DNA from 3 places in the Lysinibacillus sp. NPDC093216 genome. Region 2 is predicted to be linked to each of the others. Evidence: riboswitches for the same ligand, from Rfam matches in the RefSeq annotation. Region 2 holds a riboswitch; each other region holds the start of a gene.

Region 1 (3,282 bases), on a different contig from region 2:
TTGCGATCAGTGCTTTTGGTATTGGCTCTACAGAATTTATAAGCGTCGGACTTCTACCATTAATTACAGAAGATTTCGGTATAACGTTAAGTACTGCGGGTTTAACCGTATCCATATATGCACTAGGTGTAACTATTGGTGCACCGCTTTTAACAGCCTTAACATCGCGCCTTAGTCGTAAAAATGTATTGCTGCTCGTCATGGTGCTTTTTATTATCGGGAATTTACTTGCAGCTCTAGCACCCTCATTCTCATTACTACTTGCCGGCCGTGTTATTTCAGCATTAGCACATGGCGTGTTTATGTCTATTGCCTCTGTAATCGCTGCAGATGTTGTGGCACCTAATAAACGAGCAAGTGCAATAGCTTTTATGTTCACAGGGTTAACATTAGCAACTGTCACAGGCGTCCCGCTAGGAACTTTTATTGGACAAGTAACTGACTGGCGAATGTCATTCATTTTCATTGTTTTAATTGGTATTATCGGGTTAATTAGTAATACTCTGCTTGTGCCGAGTCAGTTATCGAAAGGTAAACCAATATCTATTCGAGATATCGGGAAAGTATTAGGGAACATACAAATGCTATTAATTCTCTTTATTACAGCAATCGGATACGGCGGCGTGTTTGTAGTATACACATATGTTTCCCCTATATTAGAGCAATATATGGGCTACTCACCTCAAGCAATTGTCATTATCTTAGTTGTATTCGGTATCTGTGTTGCTATCGGTAATACACTGGGTGGTCATTTTGCTAATAATAATCCATTACGTTCTATCTTTATTATCTTTATCGGCTTAGCATTAGCACTACTCGGCATCAACTTCTTTTTAGAATCATCAATCGTTGGATTAATAATGGTCTTTATGATGGGGCTATTTATGTTTATGAATGTACCGGGATTACAGCTTTATGCCGTTCAGCTTTCAGAAAAATATATACCATCAGCTATTTCAATGGCTTCAGCATTAAATATTTCAGCCTTTAACATTGGTATTTTTCTAGGATCATACATTGGAGGAATCATCGTTCGCCACCAATCATTAGCTCATACACCTATATACGGATTCGGCATGGTGATGCTTGCCGCAGCTACTACATTTCTATGGTTACTCTTTGATAGAAACAAACTTTGAAGATTTATCGGAACAATTTCAGTTTTTATCAACGGGTGACTCCTTGGGCAGACGAGACCCTGGAGTGAAGCGGTTCATCGGATGCCCCCAGGAAACACCGAAAGCCTTTGTTGTACATAATATATGGTATCAGCATAGGATAGGAGGAATTTAGTTGTATTACAATCCTTATCCGTATTTTGTCTATCCTAATTATTATCCAACATGGGCATGGGCAATGGCCAATCAACCAACTACTCAACAACCTTTTAGACAGCTAGCAATGCCAACAAACCCAACGAATAGAAGTCCATTTCCACCCGTCAATACAAATAGATTGAAGACTTCTGCGAAACGGATCAAAGCTATTATGAAGCAAGCACAGATACTTACGGATAAAATTGATGAATCCGAGCCATTTGCACATGATCTTATGAACGCAGCACAGCAATCAAATAAAACAGAAGTTGAAAAATTAATCACGTCAACAGGCATTACTTTAAAATTCGAAACGAACTATACACCAGATGGATTTCGAATAACATTTACTGATCAAGGCTGTTGTAAGCTAACATTAATTTTGAATTGGTGAAGAGTTGGCCCTTTGAAGAGGGCCACTTTTTTTGCCTTTAGCATCTTTATGAATTTTAACCTTGTATCCCTATTGAACTTGTAAACTATAAATAAATATGCTAAAGTGTTTGTAATCTTTATTTCTGAAAATTCTTATATTGTTTTTTCTTATCAAGAGAGACGGAGGGATTGGCCCTATGAAGTCTCAGCAACCAGCCTATAGGTATGGTGCTAATTCCAATTGGCGAAATTTAGCCTTGAAGATGAGAAGACTTACTTTAGTTGCTTTGCACAAGAGTCCTCTTTCTACAAGGAGGGCTCTTTTTTATTGTTACATCCAAAAATAATTAAAAGAAAGCAGGAAGATATTATGGCAAACGAACTTTTACAAGCAATTCAACTATTGAAATCGAAAGAATGGGTGGATTTAACACATACATTTGGTCCTAATTCGCCCCACTTCTTTATGTTTGATGATGCAAAATTTGAAACATTATTTTCCCATGATGATGGCTTCTTTGCGCAGCAATTCACTTTCCCTGGGCAATACGGAACACATATCGATCCACCTATCCATTTTGTGCGAGATACACGCTATTTAGAGGAATTGGAGCTAAAAGAACTAGTGCTACCACTAATCGTTATTGATAAATCAAAAGAAGCCGAAGTAAATAACGACTTCACGTTAAGTGTTCAAGATATTCTTGACTTTGAAGCTGAAAATGGGGAAATTGAAACAGGTACCTTTGTTGCGTTGCGTACCGATTGGAGTAAACGTTGGCCAGATAAAGAATCTTTCAGCAACAAAGACGCTGATGGCAATAATCATATTCCTGGCTGGGGATTAGAAGCGTTACAATTTTTATTCGGCGAACGAAAAGTAAGTGCTATTGGCCACGAAACCTTTGATACGGATTCAGCAACAGATTTTCGTAAAAATGGTAAGCTAGATGGCGAATATTTTGTGCTTGAGCAAGATACTTACCAAATTGAGCTCATGACAAATTTGGATAAGCTCCCTCCAAAAGGTGCTGCTATTTTCAATATTGTACCAAAGCCTGAGAAAGCCTCTGGATTCCCTGTGCGTTCATTTGCAATATTGCCTTAAAAGATAAAAAGGTCTGATTCACAACCTGAGTAGGTATTGAATCAGACCTTTTTTACTTTGGCGAATTCCTTTTTTTGAAAATAAAATAAACGATTAACATTAGTATTAGGAACAATACTATAAGATAAATACTGTAGCGGGATAAATATACCCCAACATAACGCCAGTTCTCCCCAAGTACCTTTCCTAAGGTAATAAAAGTAAATGTCCAAATAACTGCTCCCGTATAGGCAAAGAAAGCAAATTTTTTATAAGGATAATTATTGATAGCCGCAATATATGCTGTAAGATGACGCACACCAGGAATAAAATATCCTATTAATAATAATCCCGGCCCTATTTTTGCAAATAATTTTCTAGTAAAGTCAATTTTCTGTTCAGTAATGTGGATTTTTGGACCGTATTTTTGCAATAACGGTAGCCCAAATCTATAGCCTATATAGTAGCTCAGAGTAATTCCCCCTGCCGCACCTACCATAGCGC
Region 2 (3,282 bases):
AAATGTGATTGAAGACCAATTAAATTACGATCTCGGCATGTTATATGGGTTAACGGGCGTACCCCGTGTGTTTCTTTCAGTAAGGCACCCATTGCGACATTACTAATCCTTGGAGAAGCAAGAGAGTTATCGGCCATCATGACTACATCTGCGCCCGCCTCATATATTTTTTTTGCACCTTCAATAAAGCCTTCAATTTCTAAATGTCTTGGTGTATCTAATTCCACAATAACCGAGCGTTCACGTTTTACTTTTTCATGTAATGGCTCATAATTTGCTGGCTCTGCCTCACGGACAATCTCTACTTTTTCTGGTTTTGCATACTTTTCCTCGACCGGGGATAGCTCCTCTAAGTACTTTTTCACTGCAGCAATATGCTTTGGTGTCGTTCCACAACAGCCACCAATTAAACGTACCCCCTGATCACGAAGCGCTACAGCTGCTCGACCAAAATAATCTGCCTCCGACTCATAAACGACACGCCCATCCTCCAAATCAAGAAGAGAGGCGTTCGGATACGCTGACATAAATGCCTTCTCAGGAAGCTCTACTCCTTCAAATGCTTGTATAGTATGGTGAGGGCCTAAGCGACAGTTAACTCCTACGATATCTGCACCTAACGCTTCAAGTTTATATAAGGCGTTATTTAAGCTCATTCCATTTTGCAAAATTCCGGGTTCGTGCATAGAAACTTGAGCGATAATCGGTAATTTCGTTTTAGCTCGCAGCATTGTTAAAGTCGCCGTTAGCTCTTCAAAGTCATAATAAGTTTCAAGTAAAAGACCATCTGGATTTCCTGCCAGTAAAACTGTTGCCTGCTCATCAACGGTTGCTAAAATTTCTTCTAACGTTGCGTCACTTTTACGAATACCACGGATTCCTCCAATTGTACCTAAAACAAATTGTCCACCATCTGCCGCTGCTCGTTTTGCAATCGTTATAGCAGCTTCATTAAACTGCTGTACACGAGATTCTAACCCATAGCGGGCTAATTTTATGGCATTAGCTCCGTAAGTATTCGTCTGAATAATATCAGCACCAGCTGCAATATATTCTCTATGAATCTTTTCAATTAATTCAGGTCTCTGTACATTCATTTCCTCATGACAGTACTCCAAGCCGTAGCCGTATAAAACTGTACCAATTGCACCATCTGCTGTTAGAACTTGCGTTTTTAACCTTTCAAGCAATTCCATAAAACTAACCTCTCTTCCCTAATCTTTAAAATAAAAAAAAGCCTTCTTTCATAAAAAAAGAAGGCTTTTACGTCATTTCGTAATTGTTTTCCTTCTCATCTTCGACACACGGTCTTCTGGATTTAGCACCTGACATTAAGTTGGTTGCTGAAGCTTCATAGGGCCAGTCCCTCTGCTTCTCTTGATAAGAATTTAGTATGAATTTTTTAAATAATTAAAAGAATCATATCGTTTACGAACGATTGAGTCAAGACTATTTCACTGAACAAAGGATAATTTTTACGAAATTTATAATATTTTGATTTATATCAAACAATTACGATAGTTTTTCTACAAGTTCTTCACCAATTTTTTTACCGTTTTGAATACATGCACCTATGCCTACTCCAAAATATGAGCATCCCGCTATTGATAAATTTGGATAGTTTTTCTCGAGCTCTTGTAAGAGACCTTGCAACGCTTCACGATGTGCCAAGTCGTACTTCGGCATCTGGTCGATCCATTTTGTCACGTCAACAACAGTTGGTTTTTCCTCAATCCCCAAGCTTTTTCTTACATCCTCAAGAGCAACTGCTGCTAACTCTTCATCTGTCATCATACGCAATCTCTCATACTCAGGGTTAATGCTCTTATAAAAAAGTCGTACAAGTAATTTCCCTTCTGCAGAGGTATGTTTCCACTTGCGGCTTGTCCACGTTGCTGCATTACAAATAACATCCGAATTATGTGACACAATATAGCCTGTTCCATCTGCTGGCAATCTATTATCGGGAACATCAAATCCTAAATAAATCGTAATGGCGGATGCAGTATTAAATTGTTTAAAATAGCCGTTCAACGATTCATCCTGTAATAAGCTTTGTACCGCTTCATTTGGCAGTGCCAATACAACATGATTTGCTTCAATCATTTTACCGTTTGCTAACGTAACAGAGTATAGATTCTCCTGCTTTTTAACACTAGTAGTGGCAATCCCTTTTATAATTTCTACATCCGTTAATGTTTCTTCAAGTCGATCAATTAGTGACGATAAACCATTTTTAAATGAAATAAATTTTTTGTTGGAGGCTTTCACAAATTGTTTCCTGTTTGCATCAAAACCTTTAATAATACTACCGTAATCGTTTTTGTAATCGATTAAATACGGTAAAGTCGAAGCAATTGAAAGTTGATTTAAATCTCCAGAATATACACCTGCAAGTACCGGCGCTATTTGGTTTTGAACAAGCTCCTCACCTAAATAATACGTTAAAAATTCCCCAATCGAGCTTTCTTTTGTAAACCTTTCATTCGGCATTGTTAAATCCTTTAACGCTTCTTTTTTACCTTCCTCAGATACAAGCGTGCTTTCCTCGAGAGATTGTAGGCTCATAGGAATACCGAACGTTGAGTCTGCTGGGATAGCATGTAGCTCATTATTTGTGTAAATATACGAAATACCTGTTTCGTTGTACACAAGATTTTGTTCAAAGTTTAGTTCCTCTACTAACTCCATGACACCTTTATGACGCGCTACAATAGAATCTGCTCCAGTTTCCATGATGAAGCCTTGTTCATATGCAGAGTGAAGCTTGCCACCAAGGTATGTATTTTTTTCAACAAGTACAAGTTTTACATCTAAGTTTTTCTCCTGAACTTGGCGTTGTAAATAATGCATCGTACACAATCCCGTAATTCCGCCACCTAATACAACAACTGTTTTCATATTAACCGCCCCTATTTTTAGTTCTTTATTTAGTATAAACTTTTTTTATCAAAAATTACGTTAAACCCTTTACAAATTTAGCAAAAATGGAGCTATCCAGCACATTGGACAGCTCCATTTTTTTATATTCAAATAGCATATATTCGCTAGAGGCTTTTATCTCCATAACGGAAATTATATATAAACAATTAATATAGTGTTATTTGTGCCTTAAAGTGTGTAGCGCCTTAATAGGAAACAACAATTTTCTTTGCCTTTTGCTTTTCTCTTCATTAATTTAAATTTTGTGCAAAGCTAGCTAGTTTTCCAGCTGAGTTTTTCACTTCGTTAAAGGCAATACCTAATTCACTTAGTACGTCTACTATTGCTTGTACTTCTTTT
Region 3 (3,282 bases), on a different contig from region 2:
CCCTTCGAACACTTTTCTTATTTCCTAGTATAAAACAAGGATTTAACCAAGTCAACAATACTTATAAAATTACTAGGTATTAATTTTAAACCATTTCATTACTCTCACCAAATGAGGGGAGCGGATGATGTAGCAACGTTTGACGCATTACCAAATGAGGCCTATCGAATGAGAAAATACGTAAACGCTACAACATTAGCCAATGTATTTTATTTATTAAGCTTCTACTTCTTGTTGTGAAGCTGTTACTTGTTCAATAGCTTGTTCTAAATCTGCAATGATGTCCTCTACTGCCTCTAAACCGATTGATAAGCGAATGAGCGACTCGGTTACGCCAGTTTGGATTAGCTCTTCAGCAGATAGTTGCTGATGTGTAGTAGATGCTGGATGAATAATTAATGATTTAGCATCCCCTACATTTGCTACGTGTGAGAATAATTTCACACTATCGATTAATTTACGCCCTGCTTCACGTCCACCTTTAATGCCAAATGTAAGCACAGAACCGAAGCCATTTCTTAAATATTTTTTAGCTAAATTATGGGTAGGGAAATCTTCTAAGCCGTTGTAATTTACATATTCCACAGATGGGTGGTTTCGTAAATATTCAGCTACTGCTAATGCATTTTCATTGTGTTTAGGAATACGCAAATGAAGCGTTTCTAAACCTTGTAATAAATTAAATGCCGCATCAGCACTTAATGTTGGTCCAAAGTCACGTAGCAGTTGCACACGCAGTTTTGTGGCGAATGCTGCATCTGCTGTGTCAATACCATAACGCAAACCGTGATAAGAAGCATCTGGCTCAGTAAAGCCTGGGAAACGTCCACGAGTCCAATCGAACTTCCCTGCATCTACTACAACGCCACCTAAAGTTGTTCCATGACCACCAATCCATTTCGTTGCAGAATGAACAACGATATCTGCACCGTAGTCAATTGGTGTAGAGCCATATGGTGAAGCAAATGTGCTATCAATAATTAATGGCAAGCCGTTTTCATGTGCTATATTTGCTACTGCTTCAATATCTAGTACCTTTAAACTTGGGTTACCGTAAACTTCAGCGAACACGGCCTTTGTTTTATCAGTAATAGCAGCTTTGAAATTTTCTGGATTTGTTTCATCTACAAAAATCGTTTTAATACCGTAGTTTGGTAGTGTGTTAGCGAATAAATTATAAGTACCTCCGTATAAAGAGCTACCTGCAACAATTTCATCGCCTGCCCCTGCAAGATTTAAAATGGAAAACGCGATTGCTGCTGCACCAGATGAAAGTGCTACTGCTGCTGTACCGCCTTCTAATAAAGCGACGCGTTTTTCAAAAACATCTACAGTTGGGTTTGTAATACGAGTGTAAATATTACCAGCTTCCTCTAAGGCAAAAAGACGTTGCGCATGAGCAGTGTCTTTAAAAACGAAAGCCGTTGAGCGATATACGGGTACTGTACGAGATCCTGTTACCGGGTCTGGCTCTTGGCCACCGTGTAACAGCAATGTTTCTGGTTTAAATTTTGTCATTGTATACCTCCAAATGGTTATTTTTTTACGATGGTACCGGAGATGAGGAGGATTTTTTCAGTAGAAAACAAAAACCCTCTTCAGCTAAGAAGAGGGTTGCGGTTGCAAGTTTTCCTCCCCTTATCTGCCAGATCCAAGTAAGAATCTGTAGGAATTAGCACCTTAGCAAGTTCGTCACTTACTGGTTGCCGGGCATCATAGGGCCTATCCCTCCGCCGCTCTTGATAAGAGTATGAGATTCAATTTCCATCGTTGTTACAAAGTATAAACATAGACTTTTTCTCTGTCAATACTAAAATTTTATTTTTTCCGAAACTTCTGTCTGCTTCTTTACGTAATCCAAACACATACACTATTTTAGATATTTATTGTTTTGGTCACCAAAGCATGGACTGATTTCCGTTTCGGCTGGGCGTTTCCTAGGGGCTTCGGGCTAACACAATGTTAGAACTTTTGTGATGAACCCATTATTTGGAAAGGAGAATTTTTATGATAAAAGCCGTTATTATTTTTCTTCTTGTTGGTTATTTGATTGGCTGTATTCACGGCTCTAAAGTTGCTCAGTTTTTATCAGGGGTAGATTTAAAAATGGCCGGTCATGGCAATGCAGGTGCCTCTAATGCAACACTTTCCCTTGGCTGGAAATACGGCATATTAGTTGCACTGATCGATATCGGTAAAGGCGTTGCAGCTATAATCGGTGCACATGTTTATTTAGCAGATATAACACAATTAACAGAAGTACAAGTTTGGCTCTTCATCTATATCGTAGCTTCCGGTGTCATTCTAGGTCATAATTTCCCATTTTATATGGGCTTCAATGGCGGTAAAGGAACTGCTTCAATCATAGGAATATTACTTGCGATTGATTGGAAAATTGGCTTGTTTGCACTCATTTTATTTGTTATTTTATCTTTCGTGACGAACTATTTAATTGTCGGTGTACTTGAATTTTATCTCGTTTTTTGTACAGCCACTTATTTATGGATTCCTGGAGTTGGCCCAACGATTTTAGCCCTATTACTTTTTGGTATAGCCATCATTTTGCATATCGAAAATATTAAGCGATTGATGCTAGGAACTGAGCCTAAAGTAACTTCAGCATTCAAAAAGAAAAAATAAAATCTTTTGGATATTTTTGTCTTTTCTTTGACCGTATATTTTCTCGCAACTGCCCATTATCGCTATAAATAGAGGGTATTTCACATACTAGTTTTTTTACAATAATTAGACAAATTAACTTTCTTAATAAAGCATTTTACTAGCCGATGTGAAAATTACAGTCATGTTTAAGAAAGGATGAAAAGTATGTCTACTTCTGAACAAGCAAAACAGAAACGTAATTTGAAACCACTCTGGATTGGATTAGCCTTCGCTTCATTAATCATCATTACTTTTTTACCTAACAACGGCGATTTACCTGTAGCCGGACAACGAGCTTTGGCTATTTTAGCTTTCGCGGTCATCCTATGGGTTACAGAAGCAGTATCCTATCCCGTTAGCTCTGCCATGATTATTGCTCTCGTTACAATCTTACTAGGGCTAGCTCCGTCAATGGAAGATCCAACGAGAGCGTTAGGAACATCGGATGCATTAAAGTTAGCATTAAGCGGATTTAGTAATTCTGCAGTTGCACTAGTAGCCGCAGCTCTTTTCCTAGCGGCAGCCATGCAAATTACGAATTTACATAAACGTCTTGCGCTTTGGATACTTTCACTAGTTGGGACAAAAACGAAAGCCATTGTATTCGGTGCTATTTTAGTA

The links. A riboswitch is a leader RNA that binds a small molecule or an ion and turns the genes downstream of it on or off. The one in region 2 is predicted to bind S-adenosylmethionine.
Region 1: it holds a riboswitch for S-adenosylmethionine, as region 2 does, so the genes downstream of both, ACQKOG_RS05700 (cyclase family protein) here and ACQKOG_RS25080 (bifunctional homocysteine S-methyltransferase/methylenetetrahydrofolate reductase) in region 2, are expected to answer to the same signal.
Region 3: it holds a riboswitch for S-adenosylmethionine, as region 2 does, so the genes downstream of both, ACQKOG_RS24355 (O-acetylhomoserine aminocarboxypropyltransferase/cysteine synthase family protein) here and ACQKOG_RS25080 (bifunctional homocysteine S-methyltransferase/methylenetetrahydrofolate reductase) in region 2, are expected to answer to the same signal.

The regions. Positions count from the first base shown of each region.
Region 1 is NZ_JBNNVB010000003.1:203,769-207,050, forward strand. Features, by position in the region: gene ACQKOG_RS05690 (MFS transporter) at 1-1,139, shown strand, start outside; gene ACQKOG_RS05695 (hypothetical protein) at 1,294-1,710, shown strand; SAM riboswitch class I at 1,857-1,961, shown strand; gene ACQKOG_RS05700 (cyclase family protein) at 2,062-2,799, shown strand; gene ACQKOG_RS05705 (DedA family protein) at 2,852-3,282, opposite strand, start outside.
Region 2 is NZ_JBNNVB010000038.1:33,968-37,249, forward strand. Features, by position in the region: gene ACQKOG_RS25080 (bifunctional homocysteine S-methyltransferase/methylenetetrahydrofolate reductase) at 1-1,196, opposite strand, end outside; SAM riboswitch class I at 1,289-1,387, opposite strand; gene ACQKOG_RS25085 (protoporphyrinogen oxidase) at 1,513-2,901, opposite strand; gene ACQKOG_RS25090 (protoglobin domain-containing protein) at 3,174-3,282, opposite strand, start outside.
Region 3 is NZ_JBNNVB010000035.1:4,589-7,870, reverse strand. Features, by position in the region: gene ACQKOG_RS24355 (O-acetylhomoserine aminocarboxypropyltransferase/cysteine synthase family protein) at 217-1,518, opposite strand; SAM riboswitch class I at 1,636-1,749, opposite strand; gene ACQKOG_RS24350 (glycerol-3-phosphate acyltransferase) at 2,008-2,640, shown strand; gene ACQKOG_RS24345 (DASS family sodium-coupled anion symporter) at 2,827-3,282, shown strand, end outside.